2 regions of the Clostridium sp. HMP27 genome follow, and region 2 is predicted to be linked to the other one. Evidence: a T-box and tRNA genes for the amino acid it is inferred to sense, from the RefSeq annotation. Region 2 holds a T-box; the other holds one or more tRNA genes.
What was found. A T-box is a leader RNA that pairs with one kind of tRNA and senses whether it is charged. The one in region 2 lies ahead of tyrS (tyrosine--tRNA ligase), so its partner is inferred to be a tRNA-Tyr.
Positions count from the first base shown of each region.

Region 1: it encodes a tRNA-Tyr, which carries the amino acid that the T-box ahead of tyrS (tyrosine--tRNA ligase) is inferred to sense. The anticodon was not compared.

Region 1 covers NZ_JMFY01000001.1:102,505-119,691, forward strand. The annotation lists gene wecB (UDP-N-acetylglucosamine 2-epimerase (non-hydrolyzing)) at 1-570, shown strand, start outside; gene DP68_RS00495 (acetyl-CoA C-acetyltransferase) at 701-1,879, shown strand; gene DP68_RS00500 (YwmB family TATA-box binding protein) at 2,100-2,792, shown strand; gene murA (UDP-N-acetylglucosamine 1-carboxyvinyltransferase) at 2,814-4,073, shown strand; gene spoIID (stage II sporulation protein D) at 4,144-5,184, shown strand; gene DP68_RS00515 (M23 family metallopeptidase) at 5,323-6,051, shown strand; gene spoIIID (sporulation transcriptional regulator SpoIIID) at 6,159-6,413, shown strand; gene DP68_RS00525 (rod shape-determining protein) at 6,508-7,536, shown strand; gene yyaC (spore protease YyaC) at 7,611-8,162, opposite strand; tRNA gene DP68_RS00535 (tRNA-Tyr) at 8,492-8,576, shown strand; tRNA gene DP68_RS00540 (tRNA-Thr) at 8,599-8,673, shown strand; tRNA gene DP68_RS00545 (tRNA-Tyr) at 8,680-8,764, shown strand; SAM riboswitch class I at 8,914-9,016, shown strand; gene metK (methionine adenosyltransferase) at 9,094-10,269, shown strand; gene DP68_RS00555 (ATP-dependent RecD-like DNA helicase) at 10,386-12,614, shown strand; gene DP68_RS00560 (hypothetical protein) at 12,631-13,647, shown strand; gene DP68_RS00565 (ComF family protein) at 13,620-14,297, shown strand; gene raiA (ribosome-associated translation inhibitor RaiA) at 14,718-15,251, shown strand; gene secA (preprotein translocase subunit SecA) at 15,478-17,187, shown strand, end outside.
Region 2 covers NZ_JMFY01000019.1:42,191-59,377, reverse strand. The annotation lists gene pyk (pyruvate kinase) at 1-1,426, opposite strand, end outside; gene pfkA (6-phosphofructokinase) at 1,504-2,463, opposite strand; gene DP68_RS11130 (DNA polymerase III subunit alpha) at 2,730-6,233, opposite strand; gene DP68_RS11125 (DRTGG domain-containing protein) at 6,338-7,666, opposite strand; gene whiA (DNA-binding protein WhiA) at 7,668-8,621, opposite strand; gene DP68_RS11115 (gluconeogenesis factor YvcK family protein) at 8,627-9,961, opposite strand; gene rapZ (RNase adapter RapZ) at 9,958-10,842, opposite strand; gene murB (UDP-N-acetylmuramate dehydrogenase) at 11,086-12,003, opposite strand; gene uvrC (excinuclease ABC subunit UvrC) at 12,206-14,074, opposite strand; gene DP68_RS11095 (metal-dependent hydrolase) at 14,182-14,787, opposite strand; T-box leader at 15,001-15,261, shown strand; gene tyrS (tyrosine--tRNA ligase) at 15,321-16,541, shown strand; gene DP68_RS11085 (HD domain-containing protein) at 16,563-17,187, opposite strand, start outside.

The DNA of each region.
Region 1 (17,187 bases), on a different contig from region 2:
AACAATATAGATTACCAGAATAAGAAGGTCATAATGGTCACTGCTCATAGAAGAGAAAATTGGGGGCAGGGTATAGAAAATATTTGTAAATCTTTAAAGGTATTAGTTGAAAGATATGAAGATGTGGAGCTAGTATACCTTGTCCATTTAAATCCTATAGTAAAGGATGTAGTATATAGATACTTAGGGGGAATGGATAGAGTACACCTTCTTTCTCCTCTAGATACTAAGGAAACTCACAACCTAATGAATAAATGTTATATGATTATGACAGATTCAGGAGGACTTCAGGAAGAAGCTCCTCATTTAGGGAAGCCAGTATTAGTTCTAAGAGATGTAACGGAGAGGCCGGAAGCGGTAGCTGTAGGCACTGTAAAGCTTGTAGGGACAGATATAGATAGCATATTAGAAAATGCAAGGATTCTTATAGAGGATAAAAATTGTTATGAAAGAATGAGTAAGGCAATAAATCCTTATGGTGATGGTCGTGCGTCTCAGAGAATAGTAGAATCTATATTATATCATTTTAAAAAAGATACGAGAAAGCCAGAAGAATTTAAAGTAATATAAACTTTGTGTTTTTTTTAACAAAATCTATTGATTAAATTTTAATTTATGGTTATAATGGAGTTGTTGACAGAAAAATTTGTGAATTATAAAATAAATACTAATAAAAATATATATTTTAGGAGGGTTACTAATGAAAGAAGTAGTTATAGTTAGTGCAGTTAGAACAGCATTAGGTTCTTTTGGTGGAGGATTAAAAGATGTTCCAGCAGTTGAGTTAGGCGCTATCGTTATAAAGGAAGCTGTAAAAAGAGCAGGAATAAAGCCAGAAGATGTACAAGAAGTTATAATGGGAAATGTTTTACAAGCAGGTCTTGGACAAAATCCAGCTAGACAAGCAGTTATAAAATCAGGTCTTCCACAGGAAGTTTCAGCATTCACAATAAATAAAGTTTGTGGTTCAGGATTAAGAGCAGTAAGCTTAGCAGCTCAAATGATAAAAGCAGGAGATGCTGATGTAATTATAGCTGGTGGTATGGAAAACATGTCCAGAGCTCCATATGTAATGAATGATGCAAGATGGGGACAAAGAATGGGAAATGGACAGATAGTAGACGAAATGATAACTGATGGTTTATGGGATGCATTTAACCAGTATCATATGGGAATGACAGCTGAAAATATAGCTGAAAAATGGGGATTAACTAGAGAAGAGCAAGATCAGTTTGCTTTAAGCTCACAGTTAAAAGCTGAAGCGGCTATAAAAGAAGGAAAATTCAAGGATGAAATAGTTCCAGTTGTTATACCACAAAGAAAAGGAGAACCAAAGGTATTTGATACAGATGAGTTCCCAAAATTTGGTTCAACTATAGAAAAATTAGGAAAACTAAAGCCAGCATTCAAGAAAGACGGAACAGTTACAGCTGGTAATGCTTCAGGTATAAATGATGGAGCAGCTGCATTCGTAGTAATGAGTGCTGAAAAGGCTCAGGAATTAGGATTAACTCCATTAGCTAAAATAACATCCTATGGTTCAGCAGGATTAGATCCAGCTATAATGGGATATGGTCCATTCCATGCAACAAAAGTAGCTTTAGAAAAAGCTAACATAGCAGTTGAAGATTTAGACTTAATTGAAGCTAATGAAGCATTTGCTGCACAGAGTATAGCTGTTGCTAAAGATTTAGGATTTAACATGGACAAGGTTAATGTAAATGGTGGAGCTATAGCATTAGGACATCCAATTGGAGCGTCAGGTGCTAGAATACTTGTATCATTAATTCACGAAATGCAGAAAAGAGATGCTAAAAAAGGTTTAGCTACTTTATGTATAGGCGGCGGAATGGGAACAGCTCTAATAGTTGAAAGATAATACAATTAGTTTTATATAAAGAGATTGAGTAATTTGCTCAATCTCTTTACTTTTTTGTAAAATTTTATGTGTAGGCTTTATTATATTTCTTTTTAGTAACACTTTTTCTTTAAAATTATATATTAGTAATATATTTATTGAATAAATAGCATGTATTTGTCCATAATTCAAATATGTTTCAAGATGAATTAAAAGGGGGAAGGCTCTTTAGGGCAAATATATGAAAAAGTTAAGATGGGTTATTGTGGTCATCATAATATTAATAATATGGGGATACAAATTTCCCATGTACTCTCAAGCAAACCAAAAAGTAGACATGTTTTCCGAAATAATTAACAAAACTAGAACTCAGGTAATGGAGTATGGAGTTCAAGTGAACTTTTCTACACAGAACTCTGGAGAAGAGGCGTGTAAATCTATTCTTATGAAGTTAGATTATGATAAAAACACTAAAATTAATATAGAAAAAAGTGATGGAAATTACTATGTGGAGTTTTCAAGCCCTACAGTTGAAGGATATATTCAAAGTATAAATTCAGACAATGATGATATTATATCTATTAATATAAAAGAATACAGTGATGAAAATAAATTAACTGAATTAAAAGAAAGAATTAAGAACTCTATTGAGTGTGATAAGGAAGTAGCTTTTTTTGAATATATAAAAGGAAAAACTATTAATTCTAATATGAAAGAGTTAAATAAACAAGTTATAGGTATATTAAAGTCTTTTAATACAAAAGAGATAAAAACAATAGAAATAAATAATGGATTAAGTACTACGGCATATACTCATCAATATAATGAATTAAATGTTGGAGGAAGATTTATAGATTTCAACTATGCTTTATGCAGTTATGATACGGGAGATTATATAATCTTAGCTACACCAGTTATACCTATAACTTATTAGTAATTTTTATGGAGGATATATATGGATAGGATTATAATCAAGGGTGGAAAGACCTTGAAGGGTGAAGTTGAAATAAGTGCTGCAAAAAATTCGGTTCTTCCTATTATAGCGGCAAGTATTTTAAGCGGAAATAAATGTGTTATAGATAATGCTCCTATGCTTGAAGACGTTTTTGTTATAAGCGATATACTAAGATCTGTATCAGCAGATATTGATATAGATGCAGGGAATAGAAAGATAATAATTGATACAAAATCTGTATGTGATGTTGAACCTTGTAGTGAACTCGTAAAAAAGCAGAGAGCTTCATTTTTGATAATGGGCCCCATGATATCAAGATTTGGTAGGATTAGAGTATCCTTGCCAGGTGGGTGCAATATAGGAACAAGACCTATAGATCTTCATTTGAAGGGACTAAATGCCCTTGGAGCTGAAATCAACATAGGACATGGATATGTAGAAGCTAGAGCTAAAAAGCTTATAGGGAAGAAAATTTATTTAGATTTTCCATCTGTGGGTGCTACTGAAAATATAATGATGGCAGCAGTACTGGCTGAGGGAGAAACTATAATAGAGAATGCTGCAGAGGAACCTGAAATAGAAGATTTGGCAGACTTTTTGAATAAGATGGGGGCAAAAGTTACTGGAGCAGGAACGGATACAATAAGAATTGATGGTGTCAAAGAACTAAAGGGAATAACTCATAAGCCCATATATGACAGGATAGAAGCGGGAACATTTATGGTAGCAGCTGCAATTACTAAGAGTTCAATAAAGATAAATGGTGCAAATGATCAGCACTTAAGGCCTGTAATAGCAAAACTTATTGAAATGGGAGTTAGGATAGATGTTAAAGGAGAAACTTTAATAGTTGATGGAACTAACAGGCTTAATGCTACAGACATAAAAACAATGCCATATCCAGGATTTCCAACAGATATGCAGTCTCAAATGATGTCTCTTTTATGTACCGTGGAGGGAACTAGCATAATAACGGAAACTATATTTGAAAACAGATATATGCATGTTTCAGAAATGAAAAGAATGGGAGCAAATATAAAGGTAGATGGAAGAAGCGCTATTGTCCAAGGTGTTAATAAATTAACAGGGTGTGAAGTAAAAGCCACAGATCTAAGAGCAGGAGCAGCGCTTGTGCTATGTGGCCTTGCGGCAGAAGGAATCACTAGTGTTACAGATGTATATCATATAGATAGAGGATATGTAGATATAGAGAAGAAGCTAAAGTGCTTAGGTGCAGATATATTTAGAGAAGAAATTTAAATAAAGGTAAGTTATAACTTATCTTCTGTTTTCATATATTTTTATATAAACATATAAAGGAGAAATGTATATGAGAACAGAAGATGTTTTTTTATTTGTAAAGAGATTTTTAATTTTTATTTTAGCTAGTATAGTTTTTATTGTTATTTTATCATTACCTTTGGCAAAGGGCGGCAATAAACTGTCTGAAGATAAATTAAATAATAATATAACATATAATATGAAGCCTGATAATATAGTAACTATCAAAGAAATTAAGGTGAAGGTATATAGAGATAAAACAAAAAAGATAGAAGAAATGAGTTTAGAGGATTATATTAAAGGAGTTGTAGCTTCGGAGATGCCTGCAGAATTTCATATAGAAGCACTGAAGGCTCAAGCTGTAGCAGCAAGAACTTATGCAGTGACGCATATAAAGTCTCTTGGAGGTTCTGGGTGTAGTAAGGATAAAAATGCAGATATTTGTGATACGGTACATTGTCAGGCTTTTATGGATAAAAGCGATAGAATGTCGGCATGGCCCAAAGATAAAGGTAATTATTACTGGAGTAAAATTGAGGAAGCTGTAAATTCAACTAAGGGGCAAGTATTGAAATACAACGGAGAAGTGGTAAAAGGTGCTTATTATTTCGCTATAAGTAGTGGGAAAACTGAGGATGTGAAGGATGTGTTTTCAACTTCACTTCCATATTTAAAAAGTGTTGAAAGTCCAGGAGAAGAGATAGCACCTAAGTATAAAACTACTTCTATATATAGCTATTCTAAGTTAGCGAGTATTATCAATGAATACTTTGATAAAAGCATAGTATCATCAAGTGGTTTGAAAACTAACATAAAAATTAAAAGTAAAACTGAAGCTGGTGGGGTAAAGGAGATTCAAATTGGGAGCAGGACATTAAAGGGAAGTCAATTTAGAAGTATGCTTGGACTTAATTCTACGAATTTTGTTATTAGTTTTGGTAAAAAGGATATACAAATAGTGTGTACTGGTTATGGACATGGAGTGGGGATGAGTCAATGGGGAGCCAATGTGTATGCTAAGGGTGGAAAAAGTTACAATGAAATATTAACACACTATTATCAGGGAGTAAAAATAGAGCAAATAAATTAAAGTGTAGAGCTGTTTACCGACAGCTCTATTTTTCATGTCAAACATTGTCATAAAAAATAGAAATAAATTGGAAATAAAATTATAATAAAATGTATTTTTTGATAAGCTCTGGACAAACTAGAAATTGGAGGTGTTGATATGAAAAACAAAAATTTTGGTAAAATTTTCAACTTTTTTAAGAGGGAGGGATTTTACGTTGTACTGTTTTTATGCCTATGCATACTTGCTACAGTAGCTGTTGTAACTACAAGAGATAATAGGCAGGCTAAAATTGAACAAAATAATACATCGGTGGTGGAGCAGGAAAAGAAGAAGGATACAGCTCAGGTTACTGAAAAGCCTTATACAGATTATGACAATGCAGAACAAGTAAAAAAGCCAACTAACACAGAAACAAAGGTAAATAAAGAAGTGAAGAATACCGAAAAAACTGCCACAGTATCTAAAACAGTAGATACTAAGTTTGGAAAACCTGTAGAAGGAATTATAGGAAGACAATATTCTGAAGAACCTGTATTTTGGAAATCCACCAATAGCTACAGACCTAACTTTGGTATAGATATTAAATGTGAATTAGGGAAACCTGTTGTAGCAGCATTAGATGGAAAGGTTGAATCTGTAAAAAATGATACAGTAGATGGTATTCAAGTAATAGTAGATCATCAAAATGGACTAAAAACAGTATATTCAAATTTAGATTCAAAGGTAAGTATATCAGCAGGAAAAGTGGTTAAAAAAGGAGATAAACTTGGAGTTGTAGGAAGAACAACTTTAAGAGCTATGTATGAAGCTTATGGAGATCATTTACATTTTGCAGTATTAAAAGATAAAGATTTTGTAAATCCAGATAAGTATGTAAAATACTAAACTTTAGGCCATTTTTCGTTCATCTTACGGAAAATGGCCAGACAGATGTAATTTAAGTATATGAATAAGCATATTTATAAATATAGAAGGGTTAAGGAGGTACCACCTTGAAAGACTACATTGAAGAAAGAGTTCTTGAAGTAGCAAATTATATTATAAGTTCAAAAGCAACAATTAGAAAAACAGCTAAGGTATTTGGTGTTAGTAAAAGTACTATACACAAAGATATGACAGAAAGGTTGCCTAAAATAAATCCTCAAATAGCAGAAGAAGCCAAAATTATTTTGGATTATAATAAAGCAGAAAGACATATAAGAGGTGGAAAAGCTACTAAAATGAAGTATAAAGCTATTGAAGGATAAAAACATTCCGATTATAATAAAATTATGTCGTAAAATATATGAAGTTGCATTTTGTTGCAAAATGTTATGGAAAGAGTAGGTGGAGATAATAGGGATGTTTTTTAAAATGGGTACAGATATGGGTATAGATCTTGGTACAGCTACAGTACTGGTTTATGCAAAGGGTAAAGGAGTTATTTTGAAAGAACCTTCAGTAGTAGCGATAGATAAAACTAATAATAGAGTCTTAGCTGTAGGGGAGGAAGCTAGACAAATGATTGGTAGAACTCCTGGTAATATTGTAGCTATTAGACCCTTGAGAGATGGAGTTATTTCTGATTATGACTTGACGGAAAAAATGTTAGAACATTTTTTAAGGAAAGCCTGTGGAAAGAAAAAGATGGTTTCCCCCCGAGTTGTGGTTTGTATACCTTGTGAAGCTACAGGAGTAGAAAAGAGAGCCGTTATTGATGCTGCTAAGAATGCTGGCGCAAAAAAAGTGTTTTTGATAGAGGAGCCTTTAGCTGCAGCCATTGGAGCGGGTGTAGATATCACTAAGGCTAGTGGAAATATGGTGATAGATATAGGTGGGGGAACAACAGATATTGCCGTTATTTCTCTTGGAGGAATAGTAGTAAGATCTTCTATAAAGGTTGCAGGAGATACTTTTGATGAAGCTATTATAAGATATGTAAGAAAGAAACACAAGCTCATGATAGGAGAAAGAACTGCTGAAGATTTAAAAATTAATATAGGATCAGCATATGTAAGAGAAGAAGAAGTTAGTATGGAAATAAGAGGAAGAGACTTGGTGTCTGGCCTTCCTAAAAATATAAATGTTTCCTCAGAAGAAATGAGGCAAGCCCTAAGTGAAACTGTAAATTCTATTGCAGAATGCACACATTCAGTTTTAGAAAAAACCCCACCTGAATTAGCTGCAGATATAGCAGATAAAGGAATAGTTATGACTGGAGGGGGAGCCCTCTTAAATGGTCTTGATAAATTAATTCAAGACGTTACAAAGGTACCAGTTTGTATCGTAGAGGATTCTGTTTCTTGTGTAGCAATGGGCACAGGTAAGTTTTTGGATTATTTGGACAAATTGGATGGATCCCTTTCTGGAGATGATATATCATTATTATAATGATATGCTTTAGTGGAATAAAAGCATAATAAGTGCTTTCGTCTTATTAAATATAAGCGAAAGCACTTATTTTTTTATAGAAGGCAGTCTTTTATATCGGATAGAGTGCTGGAGCTTAAATGATAAGCATGAAATAAGGCGTCGCAGATTACTTTAGCCATATTAAAAATTAAACTAAGACGTATATTGTTATTATTAAATACGTTAGCATCAGTTGAGTCTACAATTCCTATTATGGAGGACTTTCCTACAAGGGGGAGGGTTTTACCTACGCCTTTTCCAGGATGGATTGGATAATCCCTGGCTTGTATTTCTCCTACATTATCTTCATCACCAAGGCATGCATCTATTCCTATTATATTTGCACTAGGATGAAGTAAACTTATTTCATATAATTTTCTATCTAAATTTAAAGCGTGTATAGGATCAGATATTGTTCCGAATACTGGAAGAGGGAAACTCTTATCTTTAAGTAGAGTGCCAACTAATGGGCCAAGACAATCTCCTATACATCTATCTGTGCCTATACATACTATTATAGTGTCTTTCATAATATAATTTTTTATAAACTCTCCAATTTCATAATATCCTAAAGAATTGTTAAAATGAGTTCTAGCTTTATTCAATAGTTACACCTCCCTTAATAATTTATATGAGAGCTGTGTGATAAATATTAAAAGAAAAAAGATGTTTTTTAGATAATATTAATTTTTATTAGCTAAATCAACTATAAGAAATATGATAAATATAATAAAATAATGGTGTAATATGGAGTAAATGAGAATGAAATAGAGTATATTAAAGAAGGATTTGTTTAATAGGCCTATATTGCATTTGAAATTTAGACTATAAGATTGTATACTAATCCATGTTGAAGTTATTAAGTGCGGAAACGCGCTAAGATAATTTAATAATAAGGTTATTAACTTGTTAAACAAGTTATGAAACTTATAATGGAGGAATTCCCGAGCGGCCAAAGGGGGCAGACTGTAAATCTGTTGTCAGTGACTTCGATGGTTCGAATCCATCTTCCTCCACCACAATAATTTAATATATCCATATGCTGGCATGGCTCAACGGTAGAGCAGCTGACTTGTAATCAGCAGGTTGTAGGTTCGATTCCTATTGCCAGCTCCATTATATGGAGGAATTCCCGAGCGGCCAAAGGGGGCAGACTGTAAATCTGTTGTCAGTGACTTCGATGGTTCGAATCCATCTTCCTCCACCAAAGACACCAAAGCGGTGTCTTTTTTTATATTCATTTGTTTAATAGCTTATAGCTTATAGATTATCGATCATAGGATACATAACAATTAAACTTGATATTGACACAAGATTATTATTGTGCTAATATATGCTAGTAAATTTAATAGAAAACTCTTATCAAGAGAGGTGGAGGGAAAGGGCCCTATGAAACCCGGCAACCAAGTACTTTGTACCAAGGTGCCAATTCCTGCAGGTTTGTTCTGCGAGATAAGAGAGGAATGCAAATTAAGCCTCTTCTTATCGAAGAGGTTTTTTATTTTACATATTATATTTTTCATTGGAGGTGCAAAAATGAGAAGATTATTCACATCAGAATCCGTTACTGAAGGACATCCGGACAAAATTTGTGACCAAATCTCTGATGCTGTATTAGATGCTATATTGGCTCAAGATTCTAAGGCAAGAGTTGCATGTGAAACTACGGCTACAACAGGAATGGTTATGGTTATGGGAGAAATAACAACATCATGTTATGTTGATATTCCTAAAGTTGTTAGAGAAACAGTGAGAGAAATAGGATATACAAGAGCTAAGTATGGCTTTGATGCTGATACTTGTTCAGTATTGACTTCAATAGATGAACAATCTCCTGATATTGCAATGGGGGTTGATGACGCATTAGAATCAAGAGGTACTAGCAAGGATGAGGTTGAGTCTGTTGGCGCAGGAGACCAAGGTATGATGTTTGGTTATGCAGCTACTGAAACTCCAGAGTTTATGCCAATGCCAATAGCAATGGCTCATAGATTATCAAGAAGACTAACAGAAGTTAGAAAAAATGACACATTAGATTATCTAAGACCAGATGGAAAAACTCAGGTTACAGTTGAATATGAAGATGATAAACCAGTGAGAATAGATGCAATCGTTATTTCTACTCAACATGGACCTGAAGTAACACAGGAACAGATTAATAAGGATTTAATGGAGCATGTTATAAAAGCTGTTATTCCAGCTGAATTACTTGATGAAAAAACCAAATACTACATAAATCCAACTGGTAAGTTTGTTGTTGGAGGTCCACAAGGAGATACTGGACTTACAGGAAGAAAAATTATAGTTGATACTTATGGTGGATATGGAAGACATGGTGGTGGAGCTTTCTCAGGAAAAGATCCAACAAAGGTTGATAGATCCGCAGCTTATGCAGCCAGATGGGTTGCTAAGAACTTAGTAGCTGCTGGAATAGCTGATAAGCTTGAAATAGAGCTAGCGTATGCTATAGGTGTTGCACACCCAGTGTCAGTAGAGGTGGAAACCTTTGGAACGAACAAAGTTGAACATGATAAAATTATTGAAATAATAAATAAGGTATTTGATTTAAGACCAGGTGCAATAATCAGAGATCTTGATCTTAGAAGACCTATTTATAAGCAAGTGGCAGCCTATGGACATTTCGGAAGAAATGACTTAGACTTACCATGGGAAAAACTTAATAAAGTAGAAGAAATAAAAAAATATTTATAGTAGTAAAAACTCCCTTCAATTCATGAAGGGGGTTTTTTTATTTAATCAATATAATTATGTTATAATTGTATTATAGATATCGTCTTATAGTATTAAGTAGAACAGGAGAAGATTATATGGAAGAAATACAGGGAATTGTAGATTCCATAATATTTAAAAATGATGAAAATGGTTATGTAGTAGCAAGATTAAAAGATAATAAAAGTTATTATACAACCTTTGTTGGATGCATTCCCTATATTAGTGAAGGACAGGGCTTGAAACTTAAAGGACAGTGGGCAGTTCATCCTCAATTTGGAGAACAGTTTAAGGTTGAAAGTTGTGAGGAAGTGGTCCCTGATTCTGTAAGTGGTATAGAAAGATATTTAGCATCGGGAGTAATAGCTGGGATAGGGCCTGTAACTGCTAAAAAAATAGTGGAGAAGTTTGGAGAAGAGTCTTTAAATATATTAGAAAATGATATAGAGAAGTTAAGGGGAATAGAGGGTGTAGGAGAAAAAAAGATAGCTATTATATATGAGTCCTACGGTAAACAAAAGGAATTAAGAACTGTAATGATGTTTTTTCAAAGTTATGGAGTTACTCCTAACCAATGTGTAAAAATATATAAAAGATTTAAGGCTGATTCTGTAAAGATTATAAAAGAAAATCCATATATATTAACAGAAGAAATTTCAGGAATAGGATTTAAAACTGCGGATAAGATTGCAAGAAGCTTAGGAATAGATTTGAATTCATCCTTTAGAATAGAGAGCGGAATAAATTATATAATAAATCAATTTTGTGCATTGGGAAATACCTATATACCTGTGGAAAGGCTCTTAAATGACGGAAGAGATATATTAGGAGTAAGTGATGAAAATATAAAAGAGGGAATAATGCAGAGTGCATTTCATGGAAAAATAAAAGTAGAAACGGTTAACAATAAAGAATGCATATTTACTATTCCCTATTATTATTGTGAGCTTGGAGTAACAAAGAAGATACTAACCTTATCTATAGCGAAATATGATGAGTTGGAGTTGAATGTAGATGAGGAAATAATGAAATTTGAGCAGGAGAGAGGGATATCTTTTGCATCTTCTCAAATAGAAGCTATAAAGGGTGCAGTAGCTAATGGAGTTGAAATTATAACAGGAGGCCCAGGGACAGGAAAAACGACTATAATAAATTGCATTACATATATATTTGAAAAACATGGACTTAGAGTCTTTATGGGGGCACCTACTGGCAGAGCTGCAAAGAGAATGACAGAAGCTACTGGAAAAGAAGCGAAAACTATTCATAGGCTTTTAGAAATGGGTGCAGGAGAAGATGAAGATATGATGTTTTCAAGAACAGAAGAAACTCCGCTAGAATGTGATGCAGTAATTATAGATGAGGCATCTATGATAGATATAATGCTTATGAATAATCTTCTTAAATCTATAGCGCTTGGAACTAGGCTTATAATTGTTGGGGATGTGGATCAGTTACCATCAGTTGGACCAGGAAATGTGCTTAGGGATTTAATTGATAGTAACTGTGTTAAGGTAATAAGGCTTAAAGACATCTTTAGACAGTCTTCACAAAGCATGATAACTGTAAATGCCCATAAAATAAATAATGGAGAAATGCCTTTACTAAACGGAAGGGATAAGGACTTTTATTTTATAAATAGTGAAGAAAGCTCATCTACATCGGATATATTAATGGCGCTTATAAGTGAAAGATTACCAAAGTTTAATAAGGAATGGGATAAACAAAGACATATACAAATACTTACACCAATGAGAAAGGGCATATTGGGAGTAGAAAATCTTAATAAGGGACTTCAGGAAGTATTAAATCCCCCTGGAAAGTGGAAAAATGAAAAGAAGTCTAGAGATAATGTCCTTAGAGTTGGGGATAAGGTAATGCAAATAAAGAATAACTATTCTTTGAAGTGGAAGAGAATTAAAGGTGATGGGGAAGAAGAAGGGGTAGGAGTGTTTAATGGGGATGTAGGATATATAGATGAAATAAATGAGGAAGAAAATACTTTAAGCATAATATTTGATGAAGAAAGAAAAGTAGTTTATGAAGATACTTATTTAGATGAGATAGATTTAGCATATGCTGTAACCATACATAAAAGCCAAGGAAGTGAATTCCCAGTGGTTATCATACCTATGTTTATGGGACCTCCAATGCTTATGAATAGGAATTTGCTTTATACAGGAATAACTCGTGCAAAGAAGTTAGTAGTTCTAGTAGGTTCAATAAAGGCTATGAAATTTATGATAGATAATAATAGAAGTTTTGAAAGATATTCCTTGCTAAAATGGAGAATAACTAATGTTTTAGAAAATGCTATAGAAGATTAGTAATGGAGTGAAGTATATGAATACTAAAAATGCTGTAATAAGAGAGAAAAGAAAAAAAGTATCTCAATTAATACAAAGATGGTTATTTTCAAATGAACAATTTTTAAATATTATAACCATTCCTTGTGCATCTACAGATATATTCATATATAGTATCTTAGAGTATATGAATAAAGGAAAAAGCATATTGTATATAAGTAATGAAGATGAAGAATATGTAGATATTCTAGAAAAAATAAAAAAGAATAGCAGTTTTAGAGGGTACAGTTATTTGAGGCGAGGAGATATTAAACTCAAAAGTAAATTTATCATAGTTAAAGCTGCTAATGCATTGGAAATCATGAGAGATTTTGATTTAGTTATATTTGATGATACTAGAGCATTTCCTCATCATACTTCATATGAAATCATAGACATAATGGCAAGGATGAGTAAGGATGAAGGTAAATTTATATACTGTGGGGTAGAAAGTATATTTAAAGGGAAAAGGGAAATAATTATACCTGTAAGTGAATGGCCTCATCCTATCGTTGAACCTAGAACCATAACTACAAAGATAAACTTAGAAGAAGACATACCATATATAATATATGACTATTTAAAGTGGTCCCTTTATGAGGATAGAAAGGTAGTAATATATATACCTGATCTAGAAAAGGGATTGAAGGTAGCTAGCTATATAAGATTTTACTGTAAAAAGTTAAATAAGAGTGTGTTATGTTCTTGGGAAGAGGGGAAAGAAAAAAGTTTTTTGAAATTTGCTAAGGTAAAAAGCGCGGTTCTTATAACATATACCTTCGAGAATATACCTACGTATTTTGCGAATGCAAATCTAATGGTATTTTTCGCAGATTATAAGCTATATGATTACAAAAAATTATTTCACTTTTGTGGAGTTATAAATTCTTATGAATCAAATTTTAAAGAGGTTATATATGTATCAAATGAAGAAACTGAGGATATGGATAAGGCTAAAGAGTTAGCAAGGAGTTTTAATAAAGAAGCATGGGATATGGGTTTCTTAAGTTATTAGAATTTATTAAGGAATGTATTTTTGAAGTTATATATGATAATAAGTCTCAATGTATAATATGTGAAAGCTATCTAGAGAAAATTGACCTATGTGATGAATGCAAGAAGTATATAGTTTTGTCTCATAATGTTTATACCATGAGATGTTTAGATAAGTTTATAAATTGTTATAGTGCCGCATACTATACAGGAACTATGATGGAACTTATAAGAAGACTTAAATACAAAAGTGATTTTCAAAGTGGAGAAATAATAGCCTCTTATATGAGGGATAGAATTAAAAATTTAAGTTATGATATAGATTTTATTACGTATGTTCCTATGACTAAAAGGTCATTAAAGTCTAGGGGATATAATCAAAGTAAGTTTTTGTGTAATTTATTAAGTAAGGAATTTAATATACCTGTGGCGGACTGTCTCATAAAAACAAAGGAAACTAAGGATCAAATAGGGTTAAGTCAAAAACAGAGATGGGAAAATATGAGGGATTGCTTTAAAGTTAAGAAACCTCAGATGATAAAAAATAAAAAGGTATTATTAGTGGATGACGTGTTTACTACAGGGTCTACGGCATATTTTTGCTCGTATGAACTAATAAAATCTGGAGTGGAAAAAATTAATATCTTGACTGCAGCGAAAAGTAAGGTATAATTTTATTATATTGAGTTAGGTCTGTGATTGAAAGTCGATGCCAGTCGCAGGCAAAACGATCCACGTAAATTAAATAAAATGTTTAATGATCATGGTGCGGCTTAGAAGTAAGTCCTGCCGAAGAGATACGCTTTGTATCTTAACGAGAGTGTAAGTAGTGAGAGGGTAATTCTGGGTAGCAAAAGCTCCAGCAGGCGAGTGTGGGGTCAAAGATCAGGTCAGCTAACTTAATATAAAAATCTTATTGTTTTTAAGCAATAAGATTTTATTTTTTTGGCGGAACTTTGTTGAATTTTGAAATTTAATTTAATATTTTGTAAATTCTAAAAATTCTACTTGTTATTTGTTGCAATTCGTATTAAAATAGAATTAACAACAAGACATTACTCTATTAAGAGTTAAAGAGAGGGGCTGAAGATAATGAGAGTAACTATAAAAGGGAAAAACATAGAACTTACAAATGCTTTGAAAAGTATAGTGGAAAAGAAGTTGGACAAACTTAGCAAGTATTTTAGTCCAAATGTTGAGGTAACTGCTACACTAAGTGTTTATAAAAATGATCATACTATCGAAGTTACAATACCTTTTAATGGAGTTATATTAAGGGGAGAAGAAACTAGCGATGATATGTATGCATCTATAGATTTAGTATTAGATAAATTAGAAAGACAAATAAGAAAGCAAAAAACAAAACTTCAAAGAAGAAATAATGGAGATTCTCTAAGATTTCAGTATATTTCAAGCTTTGAAGATAAATATATGGATACCTCAGAACCAGCCATAGTAAGAACAAAGAGATTTGCAATGAAACCAATGTCTGCAGAAGAGGCTGTGCTTCAAATGGAGCTTTTAGGACACAATTTTTATGTGTTTGAAAGTGACGATAATGGAAAAGTAAATGTAATCTATAAGAGAAAAGATGGAGATTATGGTTTAATAGAACCAGAAAGATAGTGAAATAGAGGGAGAAATCCCTCTATTTTAATTTGGAGTATACATAAATTTAAAAATAAATATTTCAATTATAGAGCTTGATTATATTAATTATCTTATATTTTGAAGATGATAGAAATAAGAATTTAGAATTAACAAAAGCCACAATAAGTTGAATACAAATAAATTAGGTGTTATAATCTATAAGGTATACAATAAATATTTTATATAGTGAGGATGAAAAAATATGGGTTTAATGGAAAAGATATTTGGGAGTTACAGTGATAGGGAATTAAAAAGAATAGTACCTATAGTTGATAAGATAGATGCATTAGATGAAAAAATAAAATCATTAAGTGATGAAGAGTTAAGAAATAAGACATCAGAATTTAAAGAGAGAGTAGCTAAGGGTGAAACCTTAGATGATATATTAGTAGAAGCATTTGCAGTGGTTAGAGAGGCTTCATGGAGAAGCATAGGACTTAAGCATTATAGAGAACAGCTTATGGGGGGGATTGTCCTTCATCAAGGAAGAATAGCAGAAATGAAAACAGGTGAAGGAAAGACTTTAGTTGCAACACTTCCGGCATACTTAAATTCTCTATCTGGTAAAGGTGTTCACATAGTCACAGTTAACGATTATCTTGCAAAAAGAGACAGAGACATAATGAATCCTGTTTATGAATTTTTAGGACTTAAGGTAGGAGTTATTTTACATGAATTAGAACCATCAGAGAGACAGGAAGCATATAATTCAGATATTACATATGGAACAAATAGTGAATTTGGATTTGATTATTTAAGAGATAACATGGTTATATACAAAGAAGAAAGAGTTCAAAGACCTCTTAACTTTGCTATAGTGGACGAAGTTGACTCAATACTTATAGATGAGGCTAGAACACCGCTAATAATTTCTGGTCAAGGAGAAAAATCCACGGAGTTTTATAAAGTGGCAGATTATTTTGCTAAGTCATTAGTAAAAGAAAAAGACTTTACTACAGATGAAAAGGCAAATTCAGTAATACTTACCGATGAAGGTATAGAGAAGGCTGAAAGATACTTTAGATTAGAAAACTATGCAGATCCAGAAAATATGGAAGTTCAACATCACGTAGTTCAGGCGTTAAAGGCTAACTATATGATGAAGAAAGAAAAGGACTATATAGTAAAAGATGATGAAGTAGTGATAGTTGATGAGTTTACAGGAAGAGTAATGGAAGGTAGAAGATATAGTGATGGTCTTCATCAGGCCATAGAAGCAAAGGAAGGGGTTAAAGTAGAAAGAGAATCTAAAACTTTAGCTACGATAACTTACCAAAATTACTTTAGAATATTTAAAAAGCTTTCCGGTATGACAGGTACAGCGTTAACAGAAGAAAATGAGTTTAGGGAAATATATGGATTAGATGTTATAGTAGTGCCAACTCATAAGCCAGTTATAAGAAAAGATCAGCCAGATGTGATTTATAAAACTGCCAAGGGTAAATATAAAGCCATAGTAGAGGAAATAATAGAAACTCATAAAAAGGGCCAACCAACACTTGTAGGTACCGTAAGTATCGAGAAGTCGGAGCTTATTTCTGAAATGCTAAAGAAGAAGGGGATTCCGCATCAAGTCCTTAATGCTAAGTATCATGAAAAGGAAGCTGAAATAGTAGCTCATGCTGGTGAATATGGTATGGTAACTATTGCGACAAATATGGCAGGGCGTGGTACTGATATTAAGCTTGGTGAAGGAGTAACAGAAGCAGGCGGACTTAAAATAATAGGTACAGAAAGACATGAATCTAGAAGAATAGATAATCAGTTGAGAGGACGTTCAGGGCGTCAAGGAGATCCAGGTGAATCAAGATTTTTTGTATCCTTAGAAGATGATCTTATGAGAATATTTGGATCTGATAAGCTAAAGGGAATAGTTGAGAAATTAGGTCTTGGTGATGATGAAGCGATAGAA
Region 2 (17,187 bases):
ATATATCTCCTATCACATGAACCTTTAACATATTTGTGGTTCCAGATAAACTTACCGGTATTCCTGCTGCAATTACTACTAAATCGCCACTTTTAACATAGCCTGACTTTACAGATATATCTACGGATGCATCTATAAGTTCATCAGTAGATTCTACTTGATTTGTAAGTATAGGAAAGACTCCAAAGTTTAATGAAAGCTTTCTTGCTACACTTACGCTTGGTGTTACTGCAATTATAGGACAAGATGGTCTATATTTAGATACCATTCTTGCCGTATATCCACTTTGTGTTGCCGTAATTATAGCTGAAGCATTTAACTCTAAAGCTGCAGTACAAGTTGCAACACTTATAGCATTGGCTACATTAAGTACATGTAGTTCCTTTCTTTTGTTTAATATCGCTTGATAATCAAGTTGTGATTCTGTAGCCTGAGCTATTCTTGACATAGTTGTAGCTGCTTCTACAGGGTATTTACCACTTGCAGTTTCTCCACTAAGCATTATAGCGTCAGTTCCATCAAATATTGCATTTGCAATATCTGAAGCCTCAGCTCTTGTAGGTCTTGGATTTCTTATCATGGAATCAAGCATCTGAGTTGCTGTTATAACAGCCTTACCTGCCTTGTTACACTTTTCTATTATCATCTTTTGAACTAATGGTACTTGCTCAATTGGAATTTCAACTCCCATATCTCCTCTAGCAACCATTATTCCATCAGAAAGTCTTATTATTTCATCTATATTTTCTACACCTTGATGATTTTCTATCTTGGAGAATATTTGAATATCTCCTCCTCCATTTTCCTCAAGTACTTTTCTTATAGCCAAAACGTCAGATCCTCTTCTTATAAATGAAGCTGCAACCATATCTACATTCATTTCACATCCAAATTTTAAATCTCCCTTATCCCTTTCAGTAAGAGAAGGAAGTGATGTACATACTCCTGGAACATTTACACCTTTATGATTTCCTACCATTCCACTATTTTTCACTATACAGTGAATTTTATTTTCCTCTGTAGATTCAACCTCAAGTCCTACAAGGCCATCATCTATAAGAATCATATTGCCTGGCTTTACATCTTCCCAAAGCTTATCATAACTTATTGAGCACTTGGTTTCGTCTCCTAGTACTTCCTCTCCGCAATATATAGTAAACTTATTTCCTTCCTTAAGCTCTAATTTTCCGCCTTCAAAATTCCCTGTTCTTATTTCCGGACCCTTAGTATCAAGTATTATTGCAACTTCTTTATTATATTTCTTACTTATACTTCTTACCATTTCCATTCTTATCTTGTGTTCCTCGTGAGTACCATGCGAAAAATTATGTCTTGAAGCATTCATCCCGATTTTTATAAGTTCTGATAACACTTTCTCATTATCACTTGCAGGACCTATTGTAAAAACCATTTTAGTCTTTTGCATAAAAATCCCCTCCAGTTTTAATTTGTAATCTTATCTTTTAAATTGCAAAATTGTATTAATCTATTATCTAATATTTCTTAATATGATAACGCCTCTGCTATACTATATAACTTTTCATCAAAGCTTCTTTTTATAGCAAGAGCCTCATCTATGTCTTCATCTATTGTTTTTCCATCCTTTATACCTACTACTCTTGCTGATTTTCCTTCAAGCAATAATTCTACTGCTCTGTATCCTAAGCGTGAAGCTAGTATTCTATCACTTGCAGTGGGACTTCCACCTCTTTGTATATGTCCGAGAATGGTCGCTCTTGCTCCTATGCCTGTAACTTCTTCAATTTTACTTGCTATTTCATTTGCGCCTCCAACACCTTCTGCAACTATTATTAAATTATGCATTTTTCCACGTAGCTTACCTTCTAAAATAGTTTTACATAATGAATTTATGTCATATCCTTTTTCAGGAACTATTATACTTTCTGCTCCACCTGCAAGTCCTGCATAAAGCGCTATATCTCCGCAGTTTCTTCCCATAACTTCTACTATGCTTACTCTTTCATGAGAAGTAGAGGTATCTCTTAATTTATTTATAGCATCAAGTACTGTATTTACTGCAGTATCAAAACCTATAGTACAGTCTGTATAAGAAAGGTCATTATCAATTGTTCCCGGAATCCCTACCATCTTTATTCCATACTTTGATAACGCTTGCCCTCCATGAAAAGATCCATCTCCTCCTATAACTACTAATCCATCTATTCCAAAAGCATTTAATATTGCAACTCCCTTTTTTTGTCCCGCTTCAGTTCTGAATTCTTCTGATCTGGCAGTTCTAAGTATGGTTCCACCTCTATGTATGATATCAGCCACACTTCTTCTATCCATTTCGAAAATTTCTCCATTTATAAGGCCACTAAATCCTCTTTGTACTCCCATTACAGATAAACCTTTATCTAAACCTGTCCTTACCACTGCTCTTATGGCAGCATTCATGCCAGGTGCATCTCCACCACTGGTTAAAACAGCAATCTTTTTCATAACAATCCCTCCGCAGTCAAATTTTCAATAAGAATTTCTTCTAATATTATTGTTTCTATGTAAAATTATATCCACAATAACACTTTTTAAGCCGCTTGGACACTTTTCGTCCCACTATCTTTATAATGAAAACATCTAATACTACCTATAATTAATTTTAATAAAATTATGACTTTTATGCAATCTTTTCCTATAAATATAATTAAAAATAAGCAAAACATTATGAGATAATTATCTCCTAATATTTTGCTTATTCTTATTAGACTTTATACTACCTTAATATTTTCTATGCCAAATTGATTTTTTAAAAATGTAAGAAGTTCTTTTTCTCCATTTACCCAAAGTTCTTTATTCATTACAAAGGCTTTATTGATACTTTTTACATATAAATATATCGGAACATTTCCTTTATAACTTGGACATATTATCTTTAACTGTCTTAAACTAGGCTGAAGTTCTTCTTCTGTATCTATCCTAATATATACTTTTTCAATGCTGCTGACTAAAAGCTCACTTATGTCCTCACATAATATTTTAGGCGCTTCATCTTCTCTAATGGATACCCTTCCACTAGCCAGTATTATGGCATCTTCATTTATAAGCTGTCGAACTTTATTAAAGACTTTAGGAAATACCACAAGTTCAATAATTCCATATAAATCTTCTAACTCAACAAAAGCCATCATATCATTATTTTTAGTAAGCTTTTTATTTACAGAAGTGATTATGCCGCCTATTTTTACCTTTTGTCCATCCTTTACTTTCTTGTCCTGCACTAGTACTCCCTCACTATCTTCTTCTAAGGTTCCTGAGGAAATTATTTCTCCAATATTAATACTAGTCTTGTTCTTTAAAACTTCCTTATGCTCTTCCAAAGGATGTCCAGAAAGATATAAACCTGTCATTTCCTTTTCCATAAACAGCAAATGTTTTTTATCAAATTCTCTTATCTCAGGATATTTTATATCTATTGGATCTATTTGCTCATCTCCAAAATCTGAAAATAGGTTTATTTGACCTTGTATGTTCTTTTTCTTATCGCCATTTATTCCGTCCATTACCTTTTCATGTACAGCCAAAAGCCTTGAACGATATACTCCAAAGGAGTCTAAAGCTCCTGCCTTTATTAAACTTTCCACTGCTCTTTTATTTATTACACCTAGGTCCACTTTGTTGCAAAAATCTAGTAAATCTTTAAATTTACCCTTTTCACTTCTAACCTTTGCTATATTTTCAATAACATTAACACCTACATTTTTTATAGCTGCTATTCCAAATCTAATTTGTTCTCCCTGAACAGTAAACTTTGTGTAACTTTCATTTATATCTGGAGGAAGTATTTCTATTCCTCTTTCATTTGCAAATCTTATATAAAAAGCGACTTTTTCACTGCTTCCCATTACACTGTTTAGCATTGCTGCAATAAATTCTGTTGTATAATATCTCATCAAATATGCTGTTTGATATGCAACTACGGCATATGCTGCTGCATGAGATTTGTTAAAAGCATAACTCGCGAAATCCATCATTTGATCAAATATTTTATTTGCAGCTGCCTCACTAATACCATTTCTTAAACATCCTGGTACTTCTACATTGCCATTTTCATCTATAATTCCATATATGAAGTTTTTGCGTTCTTCTTCCATAACTTTGTGCTTTTTCTTAGACATAGCACGTCTAACTAAGTCCGCACGCCCCATGGAGTATCCCGCTAAATCTCTAACTATTTGCATAACCTGTTCTTGATATACCATTACTCCATAGGTGACATTTAGTATATGCTCAAGTTGAGGAGTTTCATATTCAACATTTTCCGGATGCCTTTTATTTTCAACATACCTTGGTATTTCCGCCATAGGACCTGGTCTGTAAAGACTTATTCCAGCTATTATATCCTCAAAAGAATCCGGTTTTAAATCCTTCATAAAGGATGTCATCCCCGAGGACTCTAGCTGAAAGGCTCCTACAGTTTTTCCTTCGCCAAGCATCTTATATACATTTTTATCATCAAAGCTTATACTATCTAAATCTATTTCTATTCCTTTATTTTCTTTTATCATATTTACCGCATCTGTCATAACAGTTAGTGTTCTAAGACCCAAGAAATCCATCTTCAAAAGCCCAAGCTCTTCTAAAGTTCCCATGGTAAATTGAGTTACAATGTTTCCTTCGTTTCTTTGAAGTGGCACATAGGTTACTAAAGGGTTTGAGGCAATTACAACTCCTGCCGCATGAGTAGAAGTATGTCTTGGCAGCCCCTCTAAAGCTCTTGCCACATCTATGAGATCTTTAGTTCTTGTCTCTTCTTCATAAGCTGTACTAAGTTCTGGATTTAACTCTAATGCCTTATCTATGGTTATGTTCAGCATAGTTGGAATCATCTTAGCTATTCTATCCACTTCAGAATAAGGATAGTTCATTGCTCTACCTACATCCCTAATGCATGCTCTTGCTGCCATAGTTCCAAAGGTTACAATTTGAGATACATTTTCTTTACCATACTTATCTACTACGTAATCTATTACTTCCTGTCTTCTTTCGTAGCAAAAGTCAGAGTCTATATCTGGCATACTTATTCTTTCAGGATTTAAAAATCTCTCATAAAGCAAATTATACTTAATAGGATCAATCTTAGTTATCCCCAATGTGTATGCGACTAAGGATCCCGCTGCACTACCCCTTCCAGGACCAGTTGGTATACCGCTTTCTACTGCAAATCTTATAAAATCCCAAACTATAAGGAAGTAATCCACATACCCCATTTGATTTATAACTCCAAGCTCATATTCAAGCCTTTGAATAAGCTCTTCAGTTATAGTTTCATATCTTTCCTCTAAGCCTTTTAAACATACATCCTTTAAATACTCATAATGATCTTTTCCTTCAGGCAGCGGAAAACTTGGAAGCTTGGATTTATGAAACTCATAATCAAAATTACACTGTTCTGCAATCTTAACGGTATTTTCCAGTGCCTCAGGTACGTGAGAAAACAATTGATACATTTCCTCAGGAGATTTCAAATAAAACTCATCTGAAGGATATCTCATTCTCTCCTCTTCATCTACAGTTTTTGCTGTTTGTATGCAAAGAAGTACATCATGGGATCTATAATCTTCTTTTTTAATATAATGGACGTCATTAGTTGCAACCAGTGGTATATCAAGTCTTTTCGACATTTCGATTATCTCTTTATTTACCTTAAGCTGTTCTTTCATGCCATGATATTGAAGTTCTAAGTAAAATCCATCTTTAAATATTTCCTTATATAGCAACGCTGTTTTCTCTGCCTTTTGTATATTATCCTGCAATATGTAGGCTTGTATTTCTCCACCTAAGCAGGCACTTAATGCAATAAGCCCTTCGCTATGTTCTCTTAAAACTTCATGATCCACTCTTGGTTTGTAATAAAATCCTTCTATGGATGCCTTAGACACTATCTTCATCAAGTTTTCATAGCCCTTTTCATTTTTCACTAAAAGAACCAGATGATATATGTCATTTTCTTTGTCATTTACTTTTATGTGCATAGACTTTGGTACTACATATATCTCACAACCTATTATAGGCTTTATGCCTTGCTCTTTAGCTTCTTGATAAAATTCTACACATCCATACATCACTCCATGATCCGTTATAGCAATGCTGTCCATACCTAATTCCTTAGTTCTTTTTATAAGATCAGGGATTTTTGCTGAAGAATCTAAAAGGGAATATCCCGTATGTTGATGCAAGCTTACCCACTGAGGCTGATTTACCGCTTGTTCCATAATACCTCTCCCTTCCTTAGTATATTTAGTTTAATTTAAAATTTAGCTTCTATTTTAAATCTCAAGTCGCCAGCGGCTAGCACCTGGTTACTGGTCACTGGTTACTAACTACGTATCGCCTTGGCCAGCATCATACATTTTGCTATTAAATCACCCTTGCCATTATTCATCTCCACTTCTACTTTATAAAAACTTCTTCCAACTATTTTACAAGAATTTCTTCCATAATCCATTATTTCAGCATATATATCTACCTTCTCATCCATCTGCAGTGGCTTTACAAAGTAAGTAGATACATTATCAACAATTAAATTAATGGTGTCTCTTTCCTTAATTGCAAGCATTCCCACTGTAGTTAATAGCATGTTTAATGCCCCCCAGGATGCAGTACCTATGGGATCAAGCATTTCAGGTACAATCTTACCCGAGAAACAAACTTTGTCCTCTCTCTTTTCACAATTAAACTTTTTAAGTATTATCGACTCTAAGTTTTCTCCCACTTGTAGCTGATTACTCACACGCTTGAGGGCTCTTATTATATTTTCCCTTTTTAATACACCAACTAGTTTTTTATTATAATTTACCGGACAAAACTCCATTGCTTGACTTTCCATTAAATGTGCTGCATATGCTGCAGTGTCGCCAATTTCCAAAAATAAAAAATTCTTATCCATTATTCTCTCTATCTTTTCATCATCCCCTATTTTAGATGAAAGATTTCTAAGTCCTACAACCCCCACCAGCTTCATATCATCATTTACTACAGGAAATAAAGCTTCTGAAGCCTCTAATGTAAGCTCCTTAAGTCTTGTTATTTTATCTTCAGTCTTTAAAAAAGGATACTGTATATCCATAACATCCTTTACCAATACAATATCCTTCTTAACCATAGTTTCAGACATGGCCTTATTTATCATAGTAGCTATAGTGAAGGTATCGTAAGGAGTTAATATTACTGGAAGCTTAAATTCATTCGCAAGGTCTTTTATATCCTCACTACACTTAAATCCTCCAGTTATTATAACACCACAACCTTTTTCTAAAGCCAATCTATGAACTATTTCTCTATTTCCTGCAATTATGATACATCCTTCATATATATACTCGCTTATTGCTTCGGGAGTCATTGCCCCTATTACAAATTGATTTAGAGTTTTATGGATTCCATCTTTGCCTGCAACTAAATTCCCATTAATTATATTTACAACTTCTCCAAAAGTCAGCATATGTTCACTTTTTCTTTCAAGCTTTTCTATTCTAACGGTGCCGATTCTTGGGATAGTTGTTACAAGACCTAATGCCTCACATTCCTTAATTCCCTTGTAGGCAGTTCCCTCACTTATATTTAAGTTAGATGCCATAGTTCTTACAGAAATCTTGGTTCCCACTTGAAGGGAAGTAATATAATTTATAACTTTATTGTGCTTAGACATATTACTTACCTTCCTTTCTCAATTCTTCTGCAATTTTTTCAATTCTTCTAAGCCTGTGATTTACACCAGATTTGCCCACAGGAGGATTTAACATTTCCCCTAATTCTTTCAGGGATTCATCTGGATATTTTAACCTTACCTCTGCAATTTCACGTAGGTTTTTTGCAAGTCTTTGAAGACCTACTTCCCTTTGTATAAGCTTTATACTTTCTATTTGCCTTACCGCTGCATTTACAGTTTTACTTAAATTTGCAGTTTCGCAGTTAACCAATCTATTTACGTTATTTCTCATTTCCTTCATAATACGTACATTTTCTAATTCTAAAAGAGATGTATGAGCTCCAATTACATTAAGAAGATCTATTATCTGTTCTCCTTCTTTTATGTAAATTATATAGCTGTTTTTTCTTTGTATAACTTTAGAATTTAGTCCATAAAAATTTATTATATCACTTAGTTTTTTTGCATATTCTTCATTATGTGTAACAAATTCTAAATGATAGGTTTTTTCTGGATTACTTATACTTCCTCCCCCTAAAAAGGCTCCTCTTATATAAGCTCTTTTAGTAGAATCATCTGGTATCATTTCATCAGAAATACCATAGTTTAAAGAAAGCATTCCTTCTTCCTCTATTAAAACCTCTGTTTTAGTTAAAATTCCTTTAACATCTGAATCTTCTGTTATAACTACAATGTATAAGTTATTTTTTTTAAAAGAATTACTTCTCTTCATCATTATTTTTGCATGAATATTAAAGTACTCCTTAAGTAATCTAAAAACAACTCTTGCAATAGCAGCATTTTCTGTGGTAATTTTAAAGCTTATCTTTCGGTTACTTCCAAAAGTTAATGTCCCACTTGCTCTCATTATTGCCGATAGCTCTGCTAAAGCTTCTTCCTCTGACAATTTTGTATATCTACACACTTCGTTTTTTACTTTAGCTGAAAATGACATATTTTTTACTCCCTATTCTTTTTTTCTTTTAATCTTTCAGATAAATAGAAGTATTCTATAATCTTCTTTTTATCGTACAGCAATGTTTTTTCCATTATAGTTTCTATTATCATAGATGCTAGCTTTTCAGAGTTATGTCTTATAAAACCATTTTTGATACTTATTAAATCCCCATCAATTCTTTTAATATTCATAGAATTTATCACATCTATATCTACATTAACCATATGTGACTCTTCTTCCTTATATTTTCCTTGAAGCCCCTCTTCTACTCCTCCATTATTTACTATTACATAGTCAATAACTTCATCTCCTGCATGTCTAAAAATAGATTTAATATGGTCGCTTACAGCATAATTATCAGTTTCTCCAGGCTGAGTCATTATATTGGAGACATATATTTTAATAGCAGTAGTTCTTTTAAGAGCAGAACTTATATCTTTAATAAGCAAGTTAGGAATAACACTTGTGTATAGGCTTCCCGGTCCTAGTATGATAGCATCAGCTTCTCTTATGGCATTTACAGCTTCCTTAAGCGCTCTAGCATCTTTAGGTTCTATAAAAACCCTGTTTATTGGGCTTTTCTGCCTTAATGCTTCCTCAGGAATCATAGACTCTCCTTCTACTATGCTTCCATTCTCAAGTTCAGCCTTTAATACCACATTCTCTAAAGTAACAGGGATAACCTTCCCTGTTACCGCAAGAACTGAGCTCATCTTTTGAACTGCCTCTTCAAATGTAGTTGATATGCCGTCCATAGCAGCTAAAAACAAATTCCCAAAACTTTGATTCTTAAGTCTTCCATCTTTAAATCTATATTGAAGTAGTTCCTCCATTAAAGGTTCTGTATCAGATAGCGCTAAAATACAGTTTCTTATATCCCCTGGAGGCAGTATTCCAAGGTCCTCTCTTAAGTCTCCAGAACCTCCCCCATCATCTGCAACAGTAACTATTGCAGTTATATTAGAGGTATAATATTTTAATCCTCTAAGCATTGTAGAAAGCCCTGTTCCTCCTCCTATTGCAACTATTTTAGGGCCCTTTACTAGTAATCTTTTTTCATATATTAGTGTTTCTAACTTTTTTGAATCTAAAGACACATTTAAATAACCTTTATTTATAAGTGCAATAATAGAGCGCATTCCTTGAGTTACAGACATATATAGTACAAATAGACCTAGTGTAATTAAAAACACATAAAAAGCCATATAATAAAAGCTATATAATCTATGTCTTACAAACTCTAAAAGAGCAAATGCAATAAAAAGTATTCCCATGGCCCCAAGTAATATCCATCTTTTCACCTTGATTCCCGGCCTAAGCCAATCTAGTATTTTCATACCTTTTTACCACCCTTATTGATATCTTCATTTATATCTCTGTGGTCTAAACTAGCCTTGTGTCCATCTTCTTTTAGCTTTTTATATATAGCATTTGCAATGGCAACTGATCGATGTCTACCACCAGTGCAACCTATTGATACAATAAGCTGTCTTTTTCCTTCCCTCTGATAATTTGGTATTAAAAAATTTAACATATCCTGTAGCTTCTCAATAAAATCCTTAGTTTCATTATATCCCATAACGTACTCTACCACAGGAGTATCATTTCCTGAAAACTCCTTAAGCTCTGGAATATAAAATGGATTAGGCAAAAATCTAACATCAAATACTAAGTCAGAGTCTACTGGAATTCCATATTTAAATCCAAAAGAAAGCACTGTAATCATAAGCTGAGTTTCCAGCTGTCCTTCTTCCCCATAGACCCTTGTGATTTCTTCTCTTAATACCATATTTGTAAAGTTAGAGGTATCTATTATATTATCTGCGTTATCCTTTACCTCTCTAAGTGCTTTTCTTTCCTCTACTATTCCGTTTAGGATTCTGCCCTCTGGTGCTAATGGGTGTTTTCTTCTGCACTCTTTAAATCTTTTTACTAACACCTCATCTGAAGCATCTAAAAATAAAATTTCATACTTATAATTTTGGCTTTTCAAATAACTTAAACTTTGAAATAAGTCATTGAAGAACTCTCCACCTCTTATATCAATTACTAATGCAATTTTATCTATCTTTCCCCTCGCCTCATAGCAGACTTCTGCAAACTTAGGTATGAGGGTAGGTGGCAAGTTATCTATACAAAAGTACCCTAGGTCCTCTAAATTTCTAATAGCTTGAGTCTTTCCTGCACCGGACATTCCTGTTACAATTACAAATCTCATTTCTAACCCTCCTTACATCATTTATAGAAATCCTTCATTACACTTCGCAATTTATTTAAATCTTTTATTATTTATTATAACATATTTCAATTACCAATTATGAATTTTAAGCTTTGAATTTAGTATGGAAATTTTATCTGAAATAGCTATTATTAATTGGTATAAATATGTATTAATATCTGTTAAAAATAAAAGTTAAGGATATATACATATGTACTTAATCCTTAACCTTTAAATGTAATATTATTTCTCTTCGCCTACTATCATAACTTCTGTATGAAGATCAACGTTGAAATTTTCTTTTACTGTTTCTTGAACCTTTTTAATCAAGTCTAAAATATCCTGAGCATTTGCATTTCCCTTATTTATAATAAATCCTGAATGCTTTGATGAAACTTCTGCATCCCCTATGTTTATGCCCTTTAGCCCACTGTCTTCTATTAGCTTTGCCGCAAAGTAACCCTCAGGTCTCTTAAAAGTACTTCCCGCAGAAGGATATTCTAGTGGCTGCTTTTCTGTTCTTCTTCTAGTCAAGTCATCTATTCTTTCATGTATCTTTTCACACTCACCATTTTGAAGCTCAAAGGTTGCTTCAAGTACCGTATATCCGTATTTAATAATGGCACTCATTCTGTATCCAAGTTGTAATTCTTCCTTAGATAACTTCTTTATTTCTCCATCCTTATCTATGACAAGCGCTTCTTTAATTATTTGGGATACTTCTCCATTATATGCTCCTGCATTCATAGTAAGTGCTCCACCTATACTTCCAGGTATTCCAATTGCAAATTCAAATCCTGTAAGGCATTCATCTGCCGCTGCCTTCGAAGTCTTTGAAAGTGATGCACCAGCCCCTGCTGTTACCTTATTCTCACTTATACTTATGTTATCAAGTCTTGTAAGTTTGATAACAATCCCTCTTATTCCGCCATCTCTTACAAGAAGATTTGATCCATTTCCTATAATGAAATATGGTATATGATTTTCATTACAATGTTTTATTAAGTATTGTATATGCGAATAATCCTTTGGAGTTACTAATATGTCCGCTGGACCCCCAACTTTAAAAGATGTATGTGATTTCATTGGTTCATCTATTTTTACATTTTCTTCACCTAAAATATCGTACAATTTTATAGCAAATTCTTTATAACAGCTCATAGTATATTCTCCTTAACATCAAAATTAATACATAAATAAGTATAAAGGATAAGCACCACTTAATCAATATTTATAAAGTCAATTAATAATGAATAAGGTGGAAATAAGTCATTAATGTGGAAACTAAGTTATCTGAATTTTATCCAATTTTATAGAATAATAATCAGCAGCTTCCACCCATTAATTATAACTATTAATTATACTATGCATTATCTTTAAAAAATTCCACTATATTTTGTGCGGATTTTTTATCTATAGATGGAGTTTCTAAAATTTCCTCATAACTTGCCTTTTTTATGCTTTCTACGCTGCCAAATTTCTTTAACAGTTCTTTTCTTCTTCTTTCTCCAACTCCTGGTATATCATCTAATATAGAATGAAAAGTTGTTTTATTTCTCAATGATCTATGATAGGTTATTGCAAATCTATGAACTTCATCTTGAATTCTGGTAATAAGTCTCATTATGTTAGAATATTTTTTAATAGGAAGCTCTTCATTATTATATATAAGCCCTCTTGTATTGTGTTTATCATCTTTTACCATACCACATACAGGAATATCTATATTAAATTCTCTTAATACTTCCAGAGCTATATTTACCTGCCCTTTTCCACCATCCATGAGTATTAAATCAGGAAAAACACAAAACTTTCCCGAGCTTACCTGGAGATTTTTTTCACTTATCGCCTTAATTTCATCTAGTCCATGCTGAAACCTTCTTGTAATAATTTCCCTCATACTTCCATAATCATTTGCTCCAACTACACTATTTATCTTAAATCTCCTATAATCACTATTTTTAGATTTACCATTTTCAAAAACCACCATACTTCCAACTGAGTCCATCCCTTGTATATTGGAAATGTCATAAGCTTCTATCCTCTTTGGAATGTCTTCTAAGTTTAGTATTTCACTGAGTTCTCTTAAAGCTACTTCATAAAGTTCTTTATCTTGAAGTATTTTAATTTTAAACTGCTCTAAAGTTATCTTTGCATTCCTTCGAACCATATCTAAAGTGTCTTTTTTATCTCCCTTTTGAGGAACTTTAATCCAAACTTTAGAACCACGCTTCATAGTGAGCCACTGCTCTAAGAGTTCTTGTTCATCAATATCCTCTACATATATGGACTTAGGGATAAATGCTGCTGCCCCATAAAAACTTTTTATAAAGTCCGATATTATTTCTTTATCTTCCATATCCGCTGAATTTTCTATAATGAAGTGTTCTCTTCCAACTATTTTTCCTTCTCTTAAGAAAAACACCTGAACGCAAACATCTTTTTCATCTTTGTAAAGACTTATAAAATCCTCATTTTCAAAGTTAGAAGTTATAATTTTTTGTTTTTCTGTTACTTTTTTTATGGCATTTATCTTATCTCTAAAAGCCGCTGCCTTTTCAAATTGGAGACTTTCTGCTGACTTTTCCATTTCAACTTCTAAATCTCTTAAAATACCTGCAGACTTCCCAGAAAGAAGACTTGTAATATCACTTATTATACTTTTATACTCTTCCCTACTTATAATCTTTGCACAAGGTCCTTTACAGAGACCTATATGATAATTTAAACAAGGTCTTACACTTTCTTTATCATCTTCTTTTATGACTCTTTTACAAGTCCTTATAGGAAATATCTTTTTTATAAGTTCCAATGTTTCATAAACCGCCGATACATCAGTATATGGACCAAAATATTTTGCTCCATCCTTTATAACATGTCTTGTTACAAATACCCTTGGAAAGTCTTCTGTAGTTGTTACCTTTATAAATGGATAGCTTTTATCATCTTTAAGTAATATATTGTATCGAGGTCTGTGCTTTTTTATTAAGTTACACTCTAATATAAGCGCTTCCATTTCTGAATCGGTAACTATATACTCGAACTCCGCTATATTTTTAACCATAGCCCTTACTTTTTCCGAATGATTACGTGAACTTTGGAAATACTGTCTTACTCGATTTTTAAGCACCTTGGCTTTTCCCACATAAATAACTTCGCCTAAAGCATTTTTCATTATGTAAACCCCAGGTTTATCTGGTAATACTTTTAAATGATATTCAAAATCAAACATCTTATCACCTCTCTTTTAGGTTTTAGGATAAAGGATTTAGGTGCTAGGTAATGTAAAAACTTTGCATAGCAAAGTTTCATCTAATCCTAGTACCTTTCACCTAGTACCTAATTAAATATTCTCGGAAAACTATATATAACATATAAAAGCCCCGCTACAATTATCAGAGTTTCTATAAAATTTCCTATAAAGGAATTAGTCTTAAATGTAATTGGAAGTTTAATGTTTTTTTCCTTGAAAGGATATAAAAGAGGTACTCCCCTATTTGTTGCCATGTCACAAAGTAGATGAAGACCATAACCTAGCATAAAGTAATAAATTAAATTTCTTATTTCATATGCATTTCCTATATATGCTATTTGAAATGCAAACAATATCATTCCCATAAGACTATGAGTAAGACCTTTTCTATGAGATGAAACAGCTATTAAAAGCAAAAATATTCCTATAGTCTTTATATAAGGTTCTTTATCATATAAAAAACTATACCATAAAAATATAATACCACTGCAAGCATATAATACAACCTTAGTCATCTTATTTTTAAAAGGCAGTATATATTGATTAATTATGCTTTTAGGGTGATCTATATCTGGAAGCAGTGATGCAAATGTTACTACAGCTAATCCAGTCAAACTAACCTTATCAGGTAATTTATTATAAAGCAGCAAATAAGTAACTATACCTACACCTGCATGTGTCTTTCCTTTCATAATTATCCTCTCTAATTTTCTACGACTTTGAATTATTTATTTTTTTGCTTATTTTAACCCTATTATACATAAACCCATTAATAATTAATAGCGAACATAGAAGATTTATGTTGAATACTTACTATTCAACAGTTAATAACTAATAAGCATTTCCTATATTTTCAAATGGTATATTGACATTTTATTATATTGGTGCTAAACTACCAACCATACAACAAAACTGCGACGAGAAGAAGTAGAAATCATATGTTTTCAACAGAAAGCTACCGGGTGATGAGAGGTGCAGAAAACAGATTTTGAATACATCTCTGAGTGGCACACTGAAAAGATTTTATATCTTAGTAGGCTGTTGCCGGGTGCGACCGTTACATCGCTAAGGTATAAGCACTTTTGTGCCGTACCCGATGAGGTTTACACAGTGATGTGTAAATAAAATTGAGGTGGTAACACGTGAGCAATTCTCCCGTCCTCTGCATAATGCAGGGAACGGGAGTTTTTTATTTTATATCAATTTATTGGAGAGGATGAACGTAATGGAAAATGCACAGGAACAATTTAAAATTATTATGAAAGGGGTAAGTCAGGTTGTTAGCAGCGAAAATTTGATGCAAAAGTTAGAAAAAAGTATTGCATCAAATACCCCCCTTATAGTTAAGCTTGGTCTAGATCCTTCTGCTCCAGATATACATTTAGGCCATGCTGTTGTACTTCGCAAAATTAAGCAAATGCAGGACTTAGGCCATCGTGCAGTAATTATAATTGGAGATTTTACAGGCAGAATTGGCGATCCATCAGGTAAAAGTAAGACACGCAAACCGTTGACTACTGAGCAAGTACTAGAAAATGCGAAGACTTATAAGAATCAGATTTTTAAAATCCTGGATAAGGAAAAAACTGACCTTAGGTTCAACAGTGAATGGTTATCAAAGCTAAATTTCGAAGACATACTAAAGCTTGCAGGTAAAGTTACTGTTGCTAGAATACTTGAAAGAGATGACTTTGAAAAAAGATATAAAAATAATGAACCTATTGGACTTCACGAATTTTTCTACCCACTGATGCAGGCATATGACTCTGTAGAAATAAAAGCAGATATCGAAATGGGGGGCACAGATCAAACTTTTAATATCCTTATGGGCCGAACCCTACAAAAAGATTATGGTCAGAATAGTCAAATTGCATTATTTATGCCCTTGCTTGAAGGTACAGATGGAATTGAAAAAATGAGCAAAAGTCTCGGCAACTACATTGGCATACATGAAAATGCGGTTGAGATTTACCAAAAGACCATGACTATTCCAGATAACCTTATTATTAAATATTTTGAACTTGCAACAGATATTCATCCAGATGAAATTGAATTAATTAAGATAGGGCTTAACAATCCAAATACTAATCCTCGTGATGTTAAAATGAGACTTGCAAAAGAAATAACAGCCTTGTATTGCGGATCAGATGAAGCAGAAATTGCTGAGGATCACTTTAAAACTGTTTTTCAAAAAAATCTAATACCAGATGATATAGCTGAATTCAATTTATCCTCTGATTGTCTTATAAGCCATGGCCAAATTGATCTTGTAAAAATCGTGGTTATAAATGGGCTTGCTAAGAGTAATAGTGAAGCCAAACGACTTATTACCCAGAATGCCATGAAAATAGATGGAGAAAAGTTTAATGAATTTATAATGGTAAATCCACATAATAGCTTCACCATTCAAATTGGAAAATCTAAGTTTATTAAAATAAAAATATAGGGAAATTGCAAAGCAATTCCCCTATATCTTATTCTCAATGGCATTTACAACTTGACTATCTATAATATCTGCCATATTTAAAAGTATATCCTCTATTCCCTTTGGTTCAAAGTTACCAAATTGACCATGATGAGAAAGTATTGAGTAACATATATCATCTAACTCTTCCTCTGAAAGAACATTGCCTACTTCTACATTTATTTCTCTTACATATCCTGCTCCAAGTACTAAGTGATCTAACTTTATGTCTTTTCTTCTTATTATTCCCTTATAATCATATTCCTTAGTTTTCATTATATCGTGAATAATCGCCTTAAGCATGAGTCTATCTTTATTAATTACCTTAGCTGCACTCATATAGAAGGGATTTGTTATATAATCCTTCACTACGTTCTCTACAGCTTTCATAACTCCCACCGTATGAAGGAACAGCCCCCCTCTTTTGTTGCCATGAAATTTTTCGGCTGCCACACAATTTATAAAGGCATCCCATCTCTCATCATTATAACCCATAGCTCCAGTGGCTGCGGTGGCTATCTTTTGATATTTTTCTTCCATATCTAACACCATATAATTAAAATAATCTATTAATTCTTCTGGTATATCATATTGTGGTACAAAATCCTCATAATCTACTCCTTCCATA